3 regions of the Bacillus sp. CGMCC 1.16607 genome follow, and region 1 is predicted to be linked to each of the others. Evidence: riboswitches for the same ligand, from Rfam matches in the RefSeq annotation. Region 1 holds a riboswitch; each other region holds the start of a gene.
What was found. A riboswitch is a leader RNA that binds a small molecule or an ion and turns the genes downstream of it on or off. The one in region 1 is predicted to bind cobalamin.
Positions count from the first base shown of each region.

Region 1 (7,907 bases):
CCCCTTGAGTAAACAGATTTTTATTTTTTAATCTGTCTACTTAAAGGGGAGCATATCACAAAGTAGGTGGGGGTAGTTCAATGGAAGAACTTTAGAACATACTCTATAACATATCCCCCAGGACCAAATGAGATAAAAAATGCCAAAAACAATAAAGCGATAAGAGAATTTAATATTAGTCCCATCAAACCGAATATTCTAATTTTATCTTTTTTTATAGCAACTATACCTATGCCTATACCTACAAAGTTTAAAATCAGAGGTATTAATCCGATGATTCTTTGAGTGAGAGGAAGTGGCCGCTCTGGATATTCGGAAGGAAAATAATAATTAATAAAAAAAAATGATAAAGAACAACAATGAAAGCAACCCATATTTATTATTTTTCAATAAAAAGTACCTCCTTAATAAAATAGACCATATAGTCATTGTTAACTATTATAAGTTTTACTATACAAAATATGAGAAATATATGTAACTGAATAAGGAGTACAGTTAAATCAAAAGGGTTAGGTACCGAAGCGGATCGAAAATAATTTGCAAAACGTAGATATACATTGTTAGATCAGTTTAATGAAAAAAACCTACGCAAAAAGAATTTGCATAGGTTTGGGTGAAGTGTATGATTTTAAATCTTAGCAGCCCAGATTTCGATTTCTACTTTTATTTGCGGTAATCCTAACTTAACGATATATCCAATTGTCATTGCGGGATAATTGTTTCCAAATAATTTCTCCCACTCAGAATATAGTTGTTGCCAATCGATATCTTCAGTAGCCCAAATATTGACCTTGATAATATTATCAGGAGATAAATGTTCAGATTGTAATATTTTTTGTATATTTTCAAAAGTATTCTTAATTTGTTCGTTCATATTATCTGGAATCGAACCATTGATGTCCATTCCAATTTGACCAGATGTCACATAAAGTTCTGCATTTCTTGGTATTTTGGTAATATGAGTATATTTTCCAACAGGTTCAGGCATCCCGACAGGATTCGTTCTAATAATTTTTTTATCGTTCATTTTATTACCTCATCATTTTAATTTACTGCTGTGTTATATAAAGTCATTTTTGGACACACTTCACCCCTTAAAATGACATCTAGAAAAAAACAGCAGTTGAGTACCCATACCCAATTGATAAATTATTTAGCGACTTTTTTTTCATATGATTTGGATACTCCTCTCATTAAAAGGTTAGGTAACATATTTAATGAAATTATAAACTATTTCAAACTATGAGTTCAATAAATTAGTAATCATAAGGTTTAGTAAGGCTAGTGGAAATAGGTGAGAGTGGAAAGCCTCACATGTTAAAGTTCGTGGATTTTCAATCTTCTCTCTTTTCTTTTTTTTGCCGTTAAGTATAAAGTTTTTTCCTCCTCTGTTTCTGGCTCAATCCCATTAACAGGAGTTGGTACGCCTTCACTATCTACTGCAACCATCGTAAGGATTGCTGTTGTGGTTAATGTTCTTCCACCTGTTTCTATATTTTGACACTCTACTTTCACATACACTTCCATCGATGTCCTACCTGTCGATATGACTACCCCTTCCAAAGTTAATATATCTCCCACTTTTGCAGATGATAAAAAATTCACCGTATCTATTGATGCTGTAACAACCACCTTTTTACTATGTTTCATTGCTGTTATTGCGGCTATTTCATCAATGTAGGCTAGCACCGTCCCACCAAAGATTGTTCCCATATGATTCGTATCCGGTGGTAATACAAGCTTTGTTTGGATTGTTCTAGAAATACTAGTAGATAATTTTTCTTCCATACCATTTCCTCATTTCCTTAAATAAGATCAGCCTTGCCAAACTTCGGGAATGGGAAAATCATAATCTAAAAATTTTTTAGACAACAAAAAACCCATCAAAGAGATGGGTTAGATAACGTGGAAAAATCAATAAAACAGTACTAGTTTACTGTAATTAGTAAGAGTCCCTCGTCATATCTTCCCAACTCCCGAAGAAGATAATACGTATAAAAATGGCAGGTTTCCTGACTATGCTTCTTCCTACTATAAGCCCTTCCCGTTCTAAGACAGTGGATATGCTTAATTCGTCAGCATTTTACAGTTGCGGGTACAGTTCTGGATTTTCACCAGATTCCCTATTAAGTCTTTTCAGACACCATTAATATTGGTCATTCATTTCTATATTTAGTATTTTAGATAATATAAATATAGCTTAATATATAGTTTCAAATTATAATATACATCTATTATTTTGACAATTCTAATTATCTAAGTTATAAATTAATCCAATTTAACTTATCATTTTCTTTGAAGCTTTTAAAATGAAAAAATAAATATATAAAATCGAGGTGCGATATTTTGGTCAGTATAGAATTAAAAGGCAAAAACATTATCATAACAGGTGCAAATAGTGGGCTCGGATTGGAATCAGCTAAATCACTTTCAAAACAAGGAGCTACTGTGATCCTTGCAGTTCGAAATCTCCAAAAAGGCAATGAGGCTCTTCAAGCCATTAAAGAAACAAATCAAAATGCATCATTAGAAGTAATGAAACTGGATCTTTCCGACTTAAAGAGTGTGAGAGATTTTGCTGATGCATATATAAATAAATACAATTCTTTAGATATCCTTATAAATAATGCGGGCGTAATGTTTCCGCCTTATCAAAAAACGGTAGATGGTTTTGAATTACAATTTGGTAGCAATCATTTAGGACATTTTGCATTAACGGGATTGTTGTTACCTGTAATAAAAAATACATCAGGATCCCGTGTAGTTACACTAAGCAGTATTGCTCATCGAGGAGCATCCATTTATTTTAATAACTTAGATGGCTCAAAAAGGTACAAAGCGATCAAGTTTTATGGTCAAAGTAAACTTGCAAACTTGCTTTTTTCTAAAGAACTAGACCAAAGATTAAAACAGAATGGAATTCATACATTAAGTATTGCTTGTCATCCAGGAATTTCTGCGACAAACCTTGTAAAAATAGGCAATCAGACACCAAGATATTTAACTTCACTGATGAAAATCCTTTTCCAACCAGCAGAGAAGGGAGCACTGCCTTCTATATTTGCCGCAACAGAAGATAGCTTAAAAGGAGGAGAATATATCGGACCAAATGGTCTAGGAAATATTAAAGGCTATCCTGCAATTGAACAGGTTAAAAAAGGTGTATATGATGAACAATTGATGAAAAAACTCTGGGAAACATCGGAAAAATTAACCGGAGTGACTTTTGATTTTTCTTAGAAATAAAAAAACATTATTTAAACTTCCACAATAATTTTCTCATTATGAGTACCTTAGTTTGGTTTTTAAATTTCAAGAGGGTTAATCCTAAGTATAATTGGAACTTATAAGGATCAAAGAAAAGGATGGAGCATTTTTTGGTATTATTATTCACATTGCCTTATCCATATTTTCTTTTTTACTTTTATGGGGAAATCTTGAAAACCTGTTGGATTAATAAACATCTAATTGTGTCACAATCTGTGTACACCACGAAATATTTTTTTACTTAGTTTGTTGTTTTGAACAAGTATAATGAATCAGAAAATGGTTTTAATTATCTGAAATATGATAAAGTAATACAAAAGTGAAGGGGAGTGTCTATGAAAATATTCTCTGTTTTGTCAATGATTTTAGGAGTTGTTTTAACGTTTTTAGGTACATTACCTTTTATATTCAAATATCCGCATACTGATAGTCCCAATTCAGGTCCAGCAAATATTTGGGAGCTAATCCTTATGATCTCTTATGACGGTAGGGGATGGTATTTAATTATTGGCATTGGATTGTTGATATTAACTGTGTCCTTAATTTTCAAACAAAGAAATTTGAAGTTTTAAAAATACAAACTCCTCTTTCGTAGAGGTTTTTTTATGCACTTCTTAGCATTTCAACATTTCGACCATTACAAGACTCATGAAAGAAAGTCTTGTATCTTTCAACTATACCTGTAGTAGTTCAAAGTCTAACGAACATAGGGGGCATTCAGTATTTTATGTTCCCCAATAGAAAGCTGTTGAGATGTGTAATTTAAGCTAGTTAACAATTTGCGCAATAAATAATAGCCTTCAACCATCATCTCATCTCCATATATTTAAACCATTTATCAGAATAACGAAAGCTAGAGAATGGTGTATTCGTCATAACATTTGATGTCTTATTGCAATTCTTACAAAGAAAGATTTGGCGAGTTTTATACTTTCCATTACATCTTAACAGAAGTACTTCCACAAAGAACACAAGTCATACCCTACTAAAACGAGTTTCAATAGTTTGATAATCTTATCTGGTTCATCTGGAAATAGGTCTCTTTTAAGAGCATTAAGCAGCTATAACTGTTTATTACTCAATCAAAAGTCTATTTAAGTTTCCTACTAATTATTGATTTTTTTCTTAACTATATTACTTAAAATAATTTTAGAGCATCTATATGCATAATTAATTAATAAAGCAGGGGATATTTAAATGGAAATTAAACATTTATATTTAAAGACAAATAAACTTAGTGAGTTGAAAAAATTTTATCAGGATCTCTTAAATTTTATTGTAATTAGGGAAAACCATTTTTCGCTTACACTTAGACTAGAAAACATCTTTCTCACTCTGGAAAATACAAAAGAAGATACTTTTTACCATTTTGCATTCGGAATAAATGAGTTACTATATCCAATCCTAATGGAAAAAATAAACCAAAGTATTGAGCCAATAAAGGATTCCGATGGTCAACAGGAATTTGAATCAGGTTTATGGAAAAGAAAACAAGTATATTATTATGATCCACAAGGCAATATCATTGAATTTTTAAAGAACCAAGATACCAGAATATTAGAAATCGGTATGCCTGTAAGTAACATAAACTCTTTTATTAACTCCTTGCAATCAATAAATAACATTTATAAACAAGCTTCAGATAACTTCTCTTTTTATGGAGATGAAAATGGTGTTTTTGTTATAACTAAGGTAGGAAGACCTTGGTTCCCAACTCAGTTAGCATGTTCTATTCATCCAATAAAAGTAGAAGTAGACGCTTCTTTAAGCCTTTCTTTCCCTGAGTATTCGTATAATATCAATTAAAAAGTTATTTCAATGGAGATTGAGAAATCAACATTTAGATTTTCTAATCTCCCGTATACTTATAGTCAATCTTTATTTTTTATATTCATATTACTACTATTGATATTTATAAATTTAGGAAACGTTCTCATTCTTTTTTTTCTTTACGATTGCTTTCTGTAAAATAATTATATTACCAAGAAATAATAGTTAGTTCAGGCCACTTGCTCTTCCACTTAGCTGCTTTAACCTCAAATATTTCTCTAGTAATCATACGTTTATTAGGTCTAACTATCATGGAAAATAGATCATCTAGACTATACGGAGAATATATTTTATAAATATCGTTTTCCTCTTTTCTCATCCCTAATGCAGTAGCAGTTGTTGGCCAGCTATTTATAGCATCCTCTACTGATGTATACGGTTTAATAGGAAAGCCAAACTTTTTCTCGTACCATAGATGAACACGAGCTTGATTTTTTACGTCTAATTTATATGGAAAGTTGCCTAATTTACTAATCAATTCGATTCTGATTGTTTCCTCGTATTCTGGTTCTAGATGACCGCTATTAAAATAAACAATGTCTATATCAGAAATGCCGTATGTCAGAGGATAATTTGATAGGTAGTTCCAAATTGTATTAGTAATTGCACCTGCACCTAGATAACAGTTTGGAGCATCCTTAAGTTCTTGTAATATATCAAGTACCTTTACTATCATTTCATTCTCTCTAACTATCTCAATTAACCTTCTTTCATTTTGTTTCATTACTCTATCTCCTTGTGATTATTAGTAGATACGTCATGATTAGAACTAATTTTTAATTACTATTGAGTAATTATGTTGGTGAATTTTGGATAAATTTATTTCTTATTTTAGTTGTTTTTTCCAAATTACTTAGTATTGTTAATTCCTTGAGTTTCTGGATTATAAAGACTTAAAACTTATTCTTCTAGTGAAAAAAATTACTAGTCAGTTTAATTTTACAATTTAAGGTAAAATTGGTAAAATAATCATAGCGAAGGGTTGTACGGAGATTCATAATGTAAGAGAGGTTGGCAAATGTGAAAGGATGTTTTGATTGCTACCTCAATATGAAAAAAAGGAAAGAATTTCAACTTTAATTGCGTTATACGTAAAATTAAAGTTGCCTTCTACCCAAATTCACTTTTTGTTCGGTCTATTTATAAATCGATTAGGGGATTCTTTATTTACATTAGCCATTCCATGGATTTCGTTTCACTTAACTGGTTCAGTGAAAATCATGGGATCGCTATATGTGATGAGTGTTCTGCCTGTTGTATTATTTGGACCATTTATTGGTGTGGCAGTGGATCGATGGAATAAACGAATGATAATGTTAATCACAGATTTAATTAGAATGGTAATAGTTGGATTGATTCCTATTTTGTATTTCTGTGAGCTTCTTCAGTTATGGCAATTGTATGTAGCTGGTTTTATTTTAGCCATACTCACATTGCTATTTGATGTTGCTACTGTATCATCGATCCCGGATCTTGTTAAAAAAGAATTAACTCGTGCTAATTCAGGCTATCAGCTTGTCAATCAACTTGCCAATTTATTAGGTCCAGCTATTGCTGGTGTGACAATAGCACTTATTGGAGGCTTTAATACTCTTTGGATCAATTCTATATCATTCCTTGCTACTTTTATTATCGTATGGAAGTTTCCAAGAACAAGTCATGAGAATCCAATAAAAAAACATATTTTTAAAGAAACAAGTGAAGGTTTTAAATGGCTTGTGAATAACAAATTAAATTTTTCCTTGTCTTTACAAGCGATGATCGGAAATTTTGGTGGAAGTGCGGTTTTAGCAATTTTTATGTATTATTTATTATCAGATCTTCATTTGAGTTCTGAAATGAGCGGGATTAACTATACACTAATCGGTGTAGGAGGGTTACTCGGTAGTTTAATCATTGTACCTCTTGAACGAAAGGTTAGAAGGGGGCTTCTCATCCAAAGTCTACTTGCTATTGGTGCCTTTGGATTATTGTTTGTACTAATAAGTGATTTTTGGCTTGCTCCAGGTATTGCTTTTGGGATAGCGACTTGTTGTAATGTAGGGTGGAATTCGATTGTCTCTACTGTAAGACAGGAAACAGTTCCTAAAGAAATGTTGGGGAGAGTTCTCGGATTTTCAAGGATGTTTACACGACTGGCTATGCCACTTGGAGCATTTGTTGGAACATTACTTGCGGAAATAAATCCTTTAACGGTGTTTATTTTTGCTTCCATTACTAAATTCGTTGAAGTAATCATTGCGACAATAAGCCCTATAAAAAAATTATAAGTTTTGCCTCCATTTTCCTTTCTTGAATTAGAAAGTGCAATCCTTTAGCCGGTTTTCTTAAAGGAAATGGATTACTTTATCGCTTAATGAATCTAAAATATATAATTTTGGAACAGTTTAAGATAAAATCCAGAAGTACCATTTCGGTACTTCTTTTGGTGGTATTAAAATACTTCATTTCCAATTTTAGTTATTCTTTCTTCCCAATCACGGGTTATTTTTAATCCTTTGATTGTTAATTGACCTTTTTTCTCAACAAACTCGGTGGAGCTAGCATCATAAAATTTCAATTTTAATGTGTAACTATAATTAATCTCACCATTTTTATTTTCCTTCGTTTTCTCAAGTTTAATATTTTCAAATTTGATGCTCTTATTTGTTTTTTTCGCAATATCAGGTCCTATTTGAAAAACTTGATTAGCCATCTGCCTATCGAATCCCTCTTTCGAGAAGAATCGTTTTACTTTTTCACCAATTTCAATTCCTGTTGGCGGATTGGAAGAGTCTTTAATATTGTATTGTACCGTTTTATAATCATTT
Region 1 covers NZ_JBHUJX010000018.1:451,255-459,161, reverse strand. Annotated here, with positions in the region: gene ACFSO7_RS12415 (RidA family protein) at 629-1,027, opposite strand; gene ACFSO7_RS12410 (acyl-CoA thioesterase) at 1,318-1,788, opposite strand; cobalamin riboswitch at 1,986-2,163, opposite strand; gene ACFSO7_RS12405 (oxidoreductase) at 2,347-3,240, shown strand; gene ACFSO7_RS12400 (hypothetical protein) at 3,603-3,839, shown strand; partial or broken gene ACFSO7_RS12395 (transposase) at 3,892-4,328, opposite strand; gene ACFSO7_RS12390 (VOC family protein) at 4,465-5,073, shown strand; gene ACFSO7_RS12385 (nucleotidyltransferase family protein) at 5,246-5,821, opposite strand; gene ACFSO7_RS12380 (MFS transporter) at 6,165-7,367, shown strand; gene ACFSO7_RS12375 (hypothetical protein) at 7,532-7,907, opposite strand, start outside.

Region 2 (7,907 bases), on a different contig from region 1:
TCATGAAATCCGAAATCCGTTGACGTCTCTTAAAGGATTTTCTAAATTAATGAGAAATATGAAAGATAATGTGAAACAAAAAGAATATTTATCGATCATTACAAATGAATTGGATCGAATCGATATGATTGTGAATGAGTTTATGTCATTGGCAAAACCACAGGCTATTCAATTTGAGAGAGAAAACCTCCAATCAATTATCGAAAGTACGATTACTATTCTTCATCCACAAGCATTATTGCATAATGTTCAAATTAAATTTGATTTTCAAGATGCGATTGAACTACTTTGCAGTCCACATCAATTAAAACAAGTATTTGTTAACATTTTAAAAAATGCAATTGAATCCATGCCAAATGGGGGGAACGTCTCAATTTACGTTCAAAAGCTGGAAAATACGAGAGTGGAAATCAACTTTACTGATGAAGGTGTTGGAATAGAAACAGAGCTCATGCAGTATTTAGGAACACCCTTCTATACTTCAAAGGATAGAGGAATTGGCCTTGGACTTACAGTCAGTAATAAAATTATCCAAGAACACAATGGAACAATGAAAATAGAAAGTGTTATTGGAAAAGGAACGACTGTGAGGGTGGATTTGGAGTGTTTATGAATGAAAAAGAGGCAGGAGCTAAATGCTCCTGCTTCTTGATTCATTTCTTATTCCGTCTATTAGGACCAAAGAATGCACTCATTGTAGCTATAAATCCAGGTAGAAGACTCCAAAGGAAAAATCTCCAATTTCCCGTAACAAGTGAAAGGATTAAAAAGAATAATAGAATGGGAATTATAATAGCCAAACTTATTTTTTGATGTTTATTCACGATACCATCCCTTTCTAATTAACTTTTTCCTAATACCCATTTACTCTTTTTAAACATGGTGAAAGCGATAGTGAAGCAGATAACAATAAATACGCTTGAGCTAGCAACCACATAAATAGCACTTGTCGGTTCATAAATTCCATAGATGAGTTGTTTGATTAAAGCATAGATGTTCATAACAGGTATTAAGAAGTGTTTTGTCTGCAATTCATTAACGGAAACACCAATTAATAAAAAGTACGGAATCATCATCAACAGCATAATTGGACTGACATAATTTTGAGCTTCCTTCATGGTGTTCGCTAGAAGACTGAAAATCATTTGAATGCTTGCGATTAAAAGTGAGAAGAAAATGAGTCCAACACCAAGACTAGTAATAAAGAACAAGGCATTATCAGAAATATTTAAGGCCTTTGCCATTTTATCTGTAAAGAATGTAACAGCAGTGACAAAAGTAATAACAGAGAATAATCCACTCATAATACCGAGACTTGAAATGGTTAGCCATTTTCCAACGATAAGATGCAAGCGGTTAACTGGAGTCATGATCAAGGCTTCCATTGTTTTTCGCTCTTTTTCACCTGCGAATAAATCGTTCGCTACTGATAATTGACCAAAAAGTACGGCAAAAATGATGATCATTTGAGAGAAAATAGAGATCATGTAGATGGATCCATCATCGTTTCCACTTATACTTTGAAAAGCTACAGTAAACGGATTAAGGATGGATAAATCCAAACCTTTTTCTGTTAACGCTTGAGCAGCGACTGCTTGTTTTTTTCCTTCGAAAAGATTTAACAACATGTCAATCGTTGCTGATCCTTTCATACTGGCTTCATCTGCATGAAGTATTATACTTGGTTCGTTGCTAACTGCTTTAGCATAAAGTTCTTCATTTGCTTCAATAGCAACAATAGCTTTTCCGTCCTTGACAGTTGAAATCGGGTCCTTCACATAGGAAACTTGCAAGTGATCGATTTCCTTTAACCATTCTCCCACTTGTGCATCTGCACCTTCATTGACAGCCACTTTAATCGTTTCTTTTTTCTCTGCTAAAAATACTTGATCCATAAACATAACGAGTCCAATATTAAATAGTACAGGAAATAATACACTTAACAAAATCGTTTTGCGGTCACGTAAAGCATCAATCATTTCTTTCAAATAAATATGCCAAATCATTATTTGCCACCCCTAACTAATCGAGACATGAAAATATAGTTCAAATCTTCGCTTTCTTCTTCTTTGTAAAGTTGCGCTACTGTACCTTCATAAACAAGTTCCCCTTTATGAATCATAATGACGGATTCACAAAGCTCTTTTACTTCCTCCATAATATGACTCGAGAAAATGATCGTTTTCCCTTCTCTCTTTAACTGACGGATCAGTTCACGAAACATGTTAGCGGAAGTAATATCTAATCCTGTCGTCGGTTCATCAAGAAGGATGACATCGGGATTATGAAGAAGGGTTCTTGCTATCGTTACCTTTTGACGCATTCCTTTTGAAAAACCACCAACTTTTCGGTTTAAGTAATCCTTCATCCCAAACCTTACCGCGAGTTGCTCAATTCGATTTTTCGTTTCATGTTTACTTAATCCATAAAGCTTGGCAAAATAGGATAAATTCTCATATGCTGTGAGACGATCATATAAACCCGTTTCACTTCCGAATAAAACGCCGATTGATTTTTTCACTAACATGGGTTGTTTATGGATATCGATTCCATCGATGAGAATTGTTCCAGATGTAGGCTCAAGGATGGATGCAATCATGCGAAGCATCGTTGTTTTTCCTGCGCCATTTTCTCCTAGTAAACCAATGACTTCCCCTTTATTTATTTTAAAAGAAACATTATTTACAGCATGTATAGTCGTCTTTTTATCGGTAAAGCTTCTCGAAAGATGATTGACTTCAATCATTCTGATTCCTCCTTGCTCGTTCTGATAGATTTATCATACTGTGTATCGTTAGTGGTGACTGCGATGATGTCGTAAAACTTCCTTCTGATGTCGTGAAAATGACTATTTTATGATTAAACATGGTAAAATGGTAACAAATGGACACGGAGTGAAGGGAATGCTGAAGGTAGGTTTAGTGGATGACTCGAAATATGATTTGGAAAAATTACTGATATCCCTCGGTAATCAGGAGGACATTGATGTTGTATTTTCAACAAATGATCCGGAAGAGGCATATGACCTTATTAAAAAAAGCGAAATTGACTTATTAATTACAGATATCGAAATGCCCAAGCTTTCTGGATACGAGCTTGCGGATTTAATCAATAGCTATGCACTGGATGTTAAGATCATGTTCGTCACTGGACACAGCGGGTATGCTGTGCATGCGTTTGAACTAAATGTGTTGGACTATATCATGAAGCCTTATTCGAAAGAGCGTTTGTTAAGGGGAATAGCAAGGCTTGAACAGAAAAAGGAAGTCGTTCAAGATAAATCAAAGCTTGTCTTAAAAACGAAAACGGATATTCACTTTATAGAAAAGAAGAATATTATTTTCATAGAAAGAACAGGCAGGTCGACGACAATTTTAACAAAGGATGGAGAATTTACCACCTATTTGACGTTAAATGAGTTGGAGGAGGAGCTAACTAATCGGAGTTTTTTACGATCTCACAGAGGATTTATTATAAATATTCACTTTGTTAAGCATTTTTCATTGTTTGCCAAGAATTCTTATACGGTAAGCTTTCACCATACAAATCGAACAGCAATTGTAACGAAAGCGAATTTAGATAAATTACAGAGTAATTATTTTTAAAGGAGTATGAGTGTGAATTTTCGAGTAAGTTTAATGATTTTTTTACATATTATTGGATATTTTCTATTTGCATACGGGGAAAGTCTGCCTAATATGGTGATCCCGATTATATTGTCTGTTATTCATTTCAAAAGTCTTAAAGGCAAATGGCATCTATTTCAAAAAGTAGACAGTGCATATGGATGGAAGCTTACTATTCAAATTTTATTATTAGTCGGTTTGGCCAATTCTGATTTCATTTTGCCGAAATTGGCTTGTTTAATTAGCTTTCACATCATTGATTATTTAGCCATCAAACAGATTGAAAAAACGATTCAGGATAATGAATTAATGGCAAAATTAGAATTAGAGCGTAATGTACAGAATGAAGTATTTAGGAAGATTAGGGCGGAGCGGCATGACTTTTTAAAACATATGAATATTGTCCATCATCTTCTAGAAGAAAATAAAATAGTTGAGTTAAAGAGTTATTTTGAACAATTATTAGCTGATTATGGAAAAACCAATGCTTCGATAAAAGGGGAGGAAGGGCATATAGCCGCGATACTTCACGATTATCAGAGGTTAGCCATGGAAAACTCGATCAAGATACAATATGATCTACAAATTCCAGTTTCGCAAATTCCACTGAAATTAACAGATCAAAGTAAACTAGTAGCTAATCTGCTATCCAACAGCATTGAAGCGGCAAGAGAATTCCAACGTAAAGGTGAACAAGCCGCCATTCACTTACAATCAAGTCTTTATGGTGGAATCTACATTTTAGAAATTTCCAATCACACTTTGCCACTTCCGAACGAGCTAGTGGATAAACTATTTAAGACCTTCCAATATAGTTCAAAAGGAGATGGCCACGAGGGATTAGGTACGTATATAATTGCGAGTTTAGTTGAAAAATATCATGGTAAACTTACATATCGATACGATGGTTCACAATTATATATTAAGATAAAATTGCCTGTTGTTTCAGAGTTTGTAGTGGAGTCCAGGACGTCTTAATAAAGGAAGACCTATGTGTGGGCATAGGTCTTTTCGTTGTTGAATATTAGTTTTGGTGTTAAGGAATATTATTGCATTAAGGACGTTTATGTAAGGCAAATGCCTTCTTCAAGCGAAGGGTTACCCTTTATGAAAAGACATTTTCATGGATACCTAGTCTGTATTTGTCGTTCTTGGCCTTTATGAAAGACATTTTCACAGTAGACTGGTGTGATTTTGTCGTTCATAGTCCTTATGAACGACATTTTCAATGAACACTGGTATTTTTTTGTCGTTCATAGTCCTTATGAACGACATTTTCAATGAACAATGGTATTTTTATGTCGTTCATGGACCTTATGAACGACATTTTCAATGAACACTGGTGTTTTTTTGTCGTTCAAAGCCCTCATGAACGACATTTTCAATGAACACTAGTATGTTTTTGCCGTTCAGAGCCTTTTGAAAACATCACCCCATGAGGAATTTTGTTATATTATCTCGTAAACCGATTAGCATAGCTTGACGCTACAAATGCATTCGGTTTTATTTTTGGTTCAACACCCATGGATTCCATTCTTGCGACCATTTCCTTCACGAACTCACTCGTTTTATTTCGTTTACCTGCTCCAATATCGATATGCCCTTCCATCGTAAAGGTGGCACCTTGATAAAGATAAGGCAAGACGATATCGATTAGTTGGTTTTTTCGTTCTTCCGTAAACATGGAAACAGTCTGTTCAGTTAAAGATAATTCTTTAGAAATTCGTTCGTGCAGATGCAACATTTTTCTTGGAATAATGACCTTCTGTATACATGCCCAAACACCTTTTCCAGCGTTTTGGATGACAATTCCTGTAATAAAAACCGTTTGCCTTTTATGAACTTGGGAATCCGTCCCGACCATGAGGCGATAATGGCCACTTGGATTAAGTTTCATAAACTTTTTGATCCGTTCAAAAACTTGCTCGAAAGACATATTCGTTTCTTGGAGATTTTGAAATGAATCGTTCATACGATTCCACCACATCTTTCCTTTTAGCGAATGATTAGCTGTATACCCTATTCTATGGAAACGGTGTAATAGTCGTGCAAAGGATCAATAACTCAAAAAATAATTTACTTGAAAAATCCAATCTATTACTATACTATTTAATTTAATGTAACTACATATTGAAAAATATTAACGAAATTACAACTACATATAGTGTTTGCCCACGAGTTAGGATGCCATTAGGCTTAAAAGGGAATTTGGTGTGAATCCAAAACTGCCCCCGCAACTGTAAATGCAGACGAAATGAGATAAACCACTGTATAAGCGCGCTTATAAAAATAGGTACTTATATGGGAAGGGCTCAAAGTAGGAAGATGCATAAGTCAGGAGACCTGTCTAAACTCACGATGTTTCACTTCTTCGGGGATTGAGAAGATGAAACGGTGGCGACAAGAGGACAGCTATGCCTTTTATGGCCTCCTTTTGGTGTTATCGTTTCATCCGCTCAGTTCCCTTGAGCGGATTTTTTATATTCTCATGGAAAATATAAAATTTTCGCACTATAGACAACTCAATTATTAAAAGTTTTCTACGTTCAGCGCAAGAGTCCTAGCCCCGACGTACAGGATGTACTAGTGTCGACAATGCGACAGGACGTCGGTTTTGTCGACCTCAAGGTCAAATGGCGCCCAAAAGATGAGGTTAAAGAGCAAACCTCTTCTTTGGGACGGCATTTGCTTGTCGGGGCTGATCAAGGCGCTTACGCATTTGTTAATTTTAAGGAGGAAAAAAATGACGACGTCAACAGAACTCGATTATGTCTTAGAATCAATCCATCAAACTGCAAACAAATACAATATCAATACAGATGATCTCATTCAAAAAATCAAATCTCAAAATTTATCAGAACAAGAGTCTAATCATCAGGCATTATTATACGCACTTAATTATATTGCTATGGACAAACCAAATTGGACATTCGTCGCGGCAAGATTGTATCTTAATGAATTGTACTCCAAGGCGGCACAAAATCGTGGCTATGAGCAAGCCCTAAAGTATGGCGATTTTCATCACCTCATCCAAGTTTTAACGGAAAAAGGGATCTATTCTCCTGATCTACTTGAATCTTATACAAAAGCTGAAATCACTGAACTGAGTAAAGAAATCAACCAGGAACGGGATTATCTCTTTAATTACATAGGTTTATTCTTACTTGCGGATCGTTACTTAGCCAAGGATCACGATCGAAATCATTATGAGCTACCACAGGAACGATTTATGATTATCGCCATGACGATGATGAAAAACGAGCATCCTGCTAAGCGTCTACATCTCATTAAAGAAGCTTATTGGGCATTAAGCAACCTCTATATGACAGTTGCCACGCCAACCTTATCCAACGCTGGAAAAAACTTTGGTCAGTTATCCTCCTGTTTTATCGACACTGTCGATGACTCACTTGACGGCATATATTTAAACAATTGGGATATTGCTAGACTGAGCAAAGACGGTGGCGGGATCGGTATCTATTTCGGGAAAGTGCGTGCACTAGGATCTGATATAAAGAAATTCAAAGGGAATTCGTCGGGAGTTGTCCCGTGGATCAGACTCATCAATGACACCGCCGTCAGTGTTGACCAGCTCGGCCAGAGGCAAGGGGCTGTTGCTGTTTACCTCGACCTTTTTCACAAAGATATCATGAACGGATTTCTCGATCTCAAGACCAATAATGGTGATGAACGTAGGAAAGCACACGACATTTTCACAGGCGTCACCATTCCAGACCTTTTTATGAAAAAAATCCAAGAGGTTGATGAAAGCGGAAGAAGTACTGGCCAGTGGTACACGTTTTGTCCGCACCAGGTCAAACAAATAATGGGCTGGAAAGACGAGCAAGGGAATCCATTAGGATTAGAGGATTTCTACGATGAAGTCGACAAGAAATTTTTCACTGAAAAATACGAGGAAGCAGTTCAAAATCCATTGCTTCCACGGAAGTCATACCGCGCCATGGATATTATGGCACGAATCATGGTGGCGCAGTTAGAAACAGGGACACCATACATGTTCTATCGGGACGAAGTGAACCGACAAAATCCCAATAAGCATTTACTAGGTGCAGGAAGAACGGCTATCTTCTGTAGCAATTTATGTACGGAGATAACTCAGAATATGTCGGCTACGACCATCGTGAAAGAATATCGCGACGAAGATGGGAACATCGTGATCGTAAGGAAACCAGGCGATTTCGTTGTGTGCAATCTCTCATCTATTAATCTTGCAAAAGCGGTACCAGCCGAAGTAATGGAGCGGTTGGTACGGATTCAAGT
Region 2 covers NZ_JBHUJX010000019.1:165,687-173,593, reverse strand. Annotated here, with positions in the region: gene ACFSO7_RS13245 (PAS domain-containing sensor histidine kinase) at 1-613, shown strand, start outside; gene ACFSO7_RS13240 (ABC transporter permease) at 843-2,006, opposite strand; gene ACFSO7_RS13235 (ATP-binding cassette domain-containing protein) at 2,006-2,746, opposite strand; gene ACFSO7_RS13230 (LytR/AlgR family response regulator transcription factor) at 2,904-3,605, shown strand; gene ACFSO7_RS13225 (sensor histidine kinase) at 3,618-4,604, shown strand; gene ACFSO7_RS13220 (ribonuclease H-like YkuK family protein) at 5,080-5,598, opposite strand; cobalamin riboswitch at 5,792-5,991, shown strand; gene ACFSO7_RS13215 (ribonucleoside-diphosphate reductase subunit alpha) at 6,370-7,907, shown strand, end outside.
Region 2: linked by a shared signal. The riboswitch ahead of ACFSO7_RS13215 (ribonucleoside-diphosphate reductase subunit alpha) and the one ahead of ACFSO7_RS12410 (acyl-CoA thioesterase) in region 1 are both predicted to bind cobalamin.

Region 3 (7,907 bases), on a different contig from region 1:
TTTTTTCGCTGAAAAATCCATTTTAGAAACGAGATTTTAGCAAATCTAAATAAATGAAAAATAAATAATATATGGGTATACTGATAAGTAGCAGTTTGAATTATTTATGCAAGAATATAGATTGGAAGGATGAGGGAAAATGTTTGATGTAGCAATTATTGGAGCAGGGCCTGCAGGTGGTAGTGCGGCTATTTTTTCAGCAAAGGCTGGGAAAAAGACACTATTGCTAGATAGCGATCAAAGTATGACAAAAAGAGCTTGGATGGAAAATCATTATGGTATTGATGCTATTGGAGGACCCGACCTCATTGAAGTTGGGAAAAAACAAGCTGTGAAATTTGGTGCTGAATTCGTTCAAGAAAAAGTGGTCGGAATTGAAAAATTAGATGGTGGATTTTCAGTTCAAACTGAAGGAAATTCATTTGAAGTGAAAAACATTATTATTGCTACTGGTGTATTAGTTGATTTAGCTGATAAAGTAGGACTTAAAACAAAAGATGGTACTGAACCAAGAATAAAAACCGTATTTGATGTCGATTCGCAAGGGAAAACAAATATTGAAGGTATATGGGCTGCAGGGACTTGTGCAGGTGTCAGTGTACATACGATCATTACAGCAGGTGATGGAGCGAAAGTTGCGATTAATCTCCTAAGTGAATTAAATGGCGAAAGATATGTTGACCATGATTTGATGAAATAAACGATGAACTATTGCTCAATATTTGAACAAGTTTTATATAACTTTTAATTAAAAGAGGCTGTTGAACAAGGTTCAACAGCCTCTTTATTCTTTTATGCCTCAACAATATTTACTTCTTTCATATTGTCGCCTTGTTTAATTTGGTCTACGTGTTCCATACCTTCAACTACTTTTCCGAATACAGTGTGAACACCGTTTAAATGCGGTTGTGGTTCAAAAACGATGAAAAATTGTGAACCGCCTGTATCTTTTCCTGCATGTGCCATAGAAAGTGCGCCACGCTCATGCTTATGTGGATTACCTTGTGTTTCACACTTAATAGTGTATCCAGGTCCGCCTGTCCCACGGCCTTCAGGGCAGCCGCCTTGTGCTACGAATCCAGGAATGACACGGTGGAAATTCAAGCCATTATAGAAGCCTTCTTTAATTAATTTTTCAAAATTGGCTACTGTACCAGGAGCCTCTTTCTCGAATAACTCAATTTTCACTTGTCCGCCTTTTTCTAAATCGATTACTGCATATTTGCTCATATGTATAAACCCCTTTCAAAATTTCGATATGTAAAAGCATACCATTCAATTATATGCTATTCAAAATGAAAAAGAAAATAATAGGTAAGTGAAAAGGATTTTTTCCATATTCTATTGAATTAAAAATAAAAGGAGTGAGGATTTTATGCTGAAATTAAATCAATATAATGATGTGGAAGTATTTAAAAATGAAGTCATTCCCTTTCTAGAGAAGGATGAAATAATAAATGGGTTATTATTAGGGTTGTTATTAGCGGTTAAGGATGCTCAACCGATATTTATGGCTACTCTCACTCGGGAAGAAAGTCTCGTTCTTGTTATTTTTCAAACGTCCCCGAAACAAATGATTTTATCGAAATCGGAAGATCTAACTACAGATGAAATCAACCAATTTGCAAATTTATTAAATGTAAGTGTTGCTGACCTTCCGGGTTTTATAGGGGAAAGGAATCTTATCATCGAGCTATCAAAATATATCACTCATTTACGTAGTAAAATTCCAACAGTCCATATGAATCAACGCATTTATCGGTTAGATACAGTAACAAAGAAAGCAGAATTAAATGGTTCACTCGTTCATCTTGGTTTAAAAGACTTACCTCTTGTTAAAGAATGGCTATACCAATTCTGTATCGATATAGATGAAAAAATGAGTAAGGAACAAGCAGAAGAAAAAGCGTTTGAAATCCTTGAACGTGGAAGAATTTATGGGTGGGAAGTAGATGGAGAACTAGTGTCGATGGCAAATGCATCACGACCGACATCTTCAAATATTACGGTTAACTTCGTGTATACACCACTTTCTGAAAGGAAAAAAGGTTATGCATCGAGTTGTGTTTCAGCCATAACAGAATTAATGTTGGAAAGTGGTTATAAAACAACAAGTCTATATACCGATCTAGACAATCCAACCTCCAATAAAATATATATGGAAATAGGGTATAAACCTGTTTTTGATTCGATCGTTATTCATTTTAATGAGTAGAAAATAAAGTGCTCATTAAAAATTAGAATAATATTCGCTTATCCCTCCTTTTTAGGTCATAATAGAAAGAGTATTTTTTAGCAAAGAAGGTAGGGGTATTTTTTGACAAATTTTTTAACGCTCGGTATTTCCGAGTCTATGGTGAATACATTAAAAACGCAAGGGATTGCTGTTCCAACTTCCATTCAGGAACAAGCTATACCATTATTATTGGAAGGTAAAGATGTAATTGCCCAATCCCAAACGGGTACAGGAAAAACATTTGCTTTTATATTGCCAATTTTAGAAAAGATAGATGCGAACAATAGACATATTCAGGCCTTGATCGTGACACCTACTAGAGAACTTGCTTTACAAATCACAAATGAAGTAAAGAAGTTAATTGAGGATCGACAAGAGATCAAAGTTTTAGCTATTTATGGCGGCCAGGACGTTGATCAACAGTTAAAGAAATTGAAAAATGGCAGTCATATCGTAATTGGTACACCAGGAAGATTATTAGATCATATTCGAAGAGAAACGGTTAATTTTTCAAAAACAAAATTCTTAGTTTTAGATGAAGCAGATCAAATGCTTCATATTGGATTCCTACCGGAAGTGGAACAAATTATTAATGAAACAGCTGCTAGTCGTCAAACGATGTTGTTTTCTGCAACGATGCCAGAAGAAATTCGCAAATTAGCTCGTCGTCATATGAAGAGTCCTCAAAATATTCAAGTGGAAAAGACGCAAGCACCACTTGAAAATATAAAGCAAATGGCGATTTCAACCGTTGACCGTGCAAAACAAAGAGATTTAATCGAACTACTTCATTTATATCGTCCATTTCTTGGTGTGATTTTTTGTCGAACAAAACGGCGGGTTAGCAAGCTTTATGAAGCTTTAAAGGCGGAAGGATTTAACTGTGATGAATTGCATGGGGATTTATCACAAGCAAAACGAGAGCAAGTAATGAAGCGGTTCCGTAAGGCTGAAATTCAGTTTTTAATTGCGACAGATGTGGCCGCTCGTGGACTTGATGTCGAGGGTGTCACCCATGTATTTAATTATGACATTCCAGAAGATACGGAAAGCTATATCCATCGTATAGGGAGAACAGGTAGAGCTGGTGGTGAAGGTCTTGCTGTAACATTGTACGCCCCAAAAGATCGTGAAGACCTATTAAGTATTGAAAAAGACTTAAACCTTTCTATACCGAAAAAGAATATTGGTAACGAAAAAAGGAATCTGGGGATAGTAACTGGTGAATCGGAATTTGATTTGGAACAGTCAATCGAATCACAACCACAAAGACGTGCGAAAAAAGGGAAAAACGAAAGACAGGCTAACAGAAGAAGCAATAACAGGGATATGAAAGTAACTGGGCAAGGAAGAGATTCAAGAGACAGAAATCCACGAAACAGAACGGAGAGTGGATTCCATGGTGCAGGTCCAAGAAGAGAAGTACGGGACGGAAATCTAAGAAACAGAACTGAAGGCGGATTCCAAAGTACAGGTCCGAGAAGGGAATCCCGAGACGGAAATCCACGAAACAGAACAGAAGGTGGATTCCAAAATTCAGGCCAGAGAAGGGAATCAAGAGACGGGAATCCACGGAACAGAACAGAGGGCGGGTTCAGAAGTAAAGGTCCGACAATGGAATCAAGAGATGGAAATCCACGGAACAGTACAGAAGGCGGGTTCCAAAGATCAGGTCCGAGAAGGGAATCTCGAGATGGAAATCCACGAAATGGTTCAGAAAGCGGATTCCAAAGTCCAAGCCCAAAAAGGGCATCACGAGACGGAAGTCCTCGAAACAGAACAGAGAATGGTTTCCAAGGTAAAAAGTCTTTCGGTCAGCAATCGAGAAAACCGAATAGAAGCAACGGTAGTCTACGTTCTAGAAACAAATAAAGAAAGGGCTGATTCAATGTTTTTATTGAATCAGCCTTTTTATCAAAAGATAAGAAAGTATAATATCTTTGGACTTCGAAAATTGTCCAGCGCAAGCGTCCTAGCCCCGACGTACAGGATGTATTATTGTCAACAATGCGACAGGACATCGCGCTCTTGTCGACCTCGAGGTCAAATGTTCGCCAGCCAAAAAGTCAAAGAACCGACTTTCCGGCTGGCAAAGCATTTGCTTGTCGGGGCTGATCAAGGCGCTTGGCTTTTCTTATCTTGTGATTTTTGCCTTCAAGTTACTAAAATCGATATTTTGATAATAGCTGTTTTTCACCAGAATATTCGGACCTAAACACTTTACTGCAGGACAATGGCAGTTGAGTTCATTTGCGAGTGATGAGGAATTCCATTTCTCAAAAGCGTCTTGTAAACAAGTATCTTTAATATTCCCGAGCGGAGGAGTATCACCAAAATCTGTCACAATGACGTCTCCGCTAAAAATATTAACATTTAAACGAGAACGACCGTCGGGATCATTTCGAACCGTCACGTTTTTACTTTTATACAATCGATCTAGCAAGACCAAATCCTCTTCTTGACTACTACAAGCATAAAAGGGTAAAGTCCCGAACAGCATCCATGCATCTTTATTGCGGATGTCTAGCAAATGATGAATGGCTGCACGGATTTCATCTAAAGACAAAGTTTCTAAATTGCTAGCAAAATCGCTGGAATACATAGGATGTACCTCATGGCGTTGACAGAGCATATCCTCAACAATTTGATGGTGAATTTTTTCCAAATGAGGTAGTGTTCGTTTATTTAACATCGTCTCCGCTGACACAATTACTCCTTCGCTCACTAAAGCTCGGCTATTTTCAATCATTCGATCAAAATATTTGATCCTTTGTTCATAGGTAGGTTTTAATTCCATTCGGGCAAAGCCTGCTTCTGCGAAATCATCTAAAGTTCCCCAATTATGTGAGATATGTAAGACATCTAGGTAAGGAATAATCATTTCATAACGTGACAGTTCCATTGTTAAATTAGAATTTATTTGAGTACGGATTCCGCGTTCATGTGCATATTTTAGAATAGGAATTACATAGTTTTTCACAGATGATAAGCTTAGCATCGGTTCCCCACCTGTAATACTTAAGGAACGAAGTGTCGGGATTTCGTCTAATCTTTTTAAGATTAAATACATAGGTAAAGCAATCGGATCTTTCGTTTGTAAAGTATAACCGACCGCACAATGCTCACATCGCATATTGCATAGTGTAGTTGTTGTAAATTCGATATTGGTTAGGGTTAATTGACCGTATTGATCTATATCCATGTACGCTTCCCATGGGTCATACTGTGGTGTAATGGCTTGCAAAGTTTTCATCACATACTCCTTTCAAAACACTAGTAATTATAGATTATGAGGATACTTAGTTGTCAATCCCATTCAAGATTAATCATGAAATTTTTAAAATTATATACAAATCGACATTATTTTCAGTATAATGAAACCATCATAAAAAAATTGAATCGGCAAAAAACAGGTGCGAAAAATTTATTTTTATAAAATTTTAGCTTAATAGGGAAGTTGGTTAAAATCCAACGCGGTCCCGCCACTGTAAATGAGAGTAACCTATAGAAAGTCACTGTCCAAATGGATGGGAAGACATAGGGAGCGATGATCATGAGCCAGGAAACCTGCCTGTTTTTTTTGCACCTTTGCCTACGCGGATAGGAGGGTGTTAAGACAGCGGCGTTTCATGACGTTCATTGTACTTAACCTTAACTCCTCCTTTTTAGGGGGATTTTTTTATGTATATTTTAAACATAGATAGGAGAGAACACGATGGGACGAATATGGAATATAGCCGTAGTATTCGGGCTAGTATTTGCCTTATTTGCAGGGAGCTTTCAAACAACTTCATTTGCAGCAGAAGCTGGGAAAGAATCGATAACGGTTGTAGGAACTGACGAAACGGAAGTTTTATTATCTGAAACGGAAATCAATCCAGATGGAAAGTCAACAGCTCTTCAAACCTTAATAAATGCAGTAGGTTCAGGTAATGTTGAGATTTCCGAATCGACTTACGGTAAGATGATAACAGGAATTAAAGGGTTGAAAGCAAAAGATAACTTTTTTTGGGCTTTTTATATTAATGGAGTATCTGCACAAGTAGGAGCAGATCAATATATAGTTAAAAAGGGAGATCAAATTAGCTTTCACTACGTAGACTGGAAAGCAGCCCCACTAAAAGCGGCTACACTTAAAGTTATAAGTAATACTGGCTTAATGAAAGAAGCTACGGATATTGCTTTTGAGAATGAACCAACAGCATTTCAATTACTTCAAGTCGTCTTAGGCGATAAAGTAAAATATACGGAATCACAATATGGAAAAATGATTACTTCCATTGATGGTCTTGAAGGAAAAGATACATATTACTGGGCTTTTTATGTCAATGGACAAATAGCAACGGTTGGTGCGGACAGCTATAAATTAAAAGCAGGAGATCAAATAAGCTTTCAATATGAATCTTGGGAAAAGCCAGGGGAAGAAACTGAGGAGCTGCCAAAAGAAGATACTAGCAAGCCAATTAGTGAACCGATTTCCAGTGAGAAAATGCAAAAGTCGATTGATCTTGCAAGCCAATACGTCGTCAAAAATCAAGTTGGCGAGTGGGAAGCCATTGCATTGAAACAAGCTGGAAAGGAACTATCAAAAAACTATTTAGAAAATATTAAAAAAGTGATTAAGGATAGAAATGGACGTTTTTCGAAAATTACAGATTATGAGCGATACACTTTAGGAATTGTGGCTGCAGGTGGAGATCCCTCAAATATCGCTGGATATAATTTAATTGAAAATATTTATAATGGTGAAGTCACAAAACAAGGATTAAACGGAGTTCTATATGCTCTAATCGCATTGGATAGTGCAAATTTCGAGATTCCAAAAACAGCTAAATGGTCTCGTGAAAAATTAATCAATTACCTTCTAGAAAAACAAAATAAAGACGGTGGCTGGTCTTGGGACGGAAGCGCTACTAGTGATATCGATACGACAGCCATGGTATTAACTTCTCTTGCACCTTATATAAATCAAGAAAACGTTAAATTCAAAATGGATACAACAGTAAACTATTTATCAAAACAATATGCATCAGCAAAAATCAATAATAGCTCAACTGCAGCACAAGTAATCATCGCCCTTTCCGCTGCAGGGATCGATGCAAATGGAGACCTATTTGCCAATAAAGAAGCGAGTCTGATGACTTATTTATTAACCTTCCAAAATAAAGATGGTGGATTCGATTGGCAAGGTGGGGACGTAAGCGATGTAATGTCAACGAGTCAAGCAATTCAAGGGATTGTTTCATATCAGTTATTCTTGAATAATAATGGTTCTTTGTATCAGATATCTCAAAGTCCAGTAAGTAGCTCAAAAGTGGATGACAATAGTGAAATTTCTAATCCGATCAATAAAGTAGTAGAAGGTAAACTACTACCAAATACAGCAACGAATACGTATAATCTTTTCGTATTTGGTCTGATTCTACTGCTGCTTGGGGCAATCCTCTTTATGATAGAGAAAAGAAAGAAGGCATAATGCTCTATGAAAATGAAAATATCCCTCTTGTTTTTGGCAGGAGGGCTCTTTTTTATCAGTGTGGCTGGAATCCAACAATATAAGTCATCAAATATCCAAACTGCCACTTTGGAAAAGGCAAAGGAAGTTGTAAAAGTGAAAGAGGCACAGATACTTGATGGTTCAGCAGTGACGATTAAAAATGAAGAAGTGCTA
Region 3 covers NZ_JBHUJX010000011.1:16,525-24,431, reverse strand. Annotated here, with positions in the region: gene ACFSO7_RS07045 (FAD-dependent oxidoreductase) at 140-700, shown strand; gene ACFSO7_RS07040 (peptidylprolyl isomerase) at 793-1,230, opposite strand; gene ACFSO7_RS07035 (GNAT family N-acetyltransferase) at 1,376-2,215, shown strand; gene ACFSO7_RS07030 (DEAD/DEAH box helicase) at 2,318-4,108, shown strand; gene yfkAB (radical SAM/CxCxxxxC motif protein YfkAB) at 4,371-5,489, opposite strand; cobalamin riboswitch at 5,631-5,825, shown strand; gene ACFSO7_RS07020 (DUF4430 domain-containing protein) at 5,952-7,712, shown strand; gene ACFSO7_RS07015 (class D sortase) at 7,719-7,907, shown strand, end outside.
Region 3: linked by a shared signal. The riboswitch ahead of ACFSO7_RS07020 (DUF4430 domain-containing protein) and the one ahead of ACFSO7_RS12410 (acyl-CoA thioesterase) in region 1 are both predicted to bind cobalamin.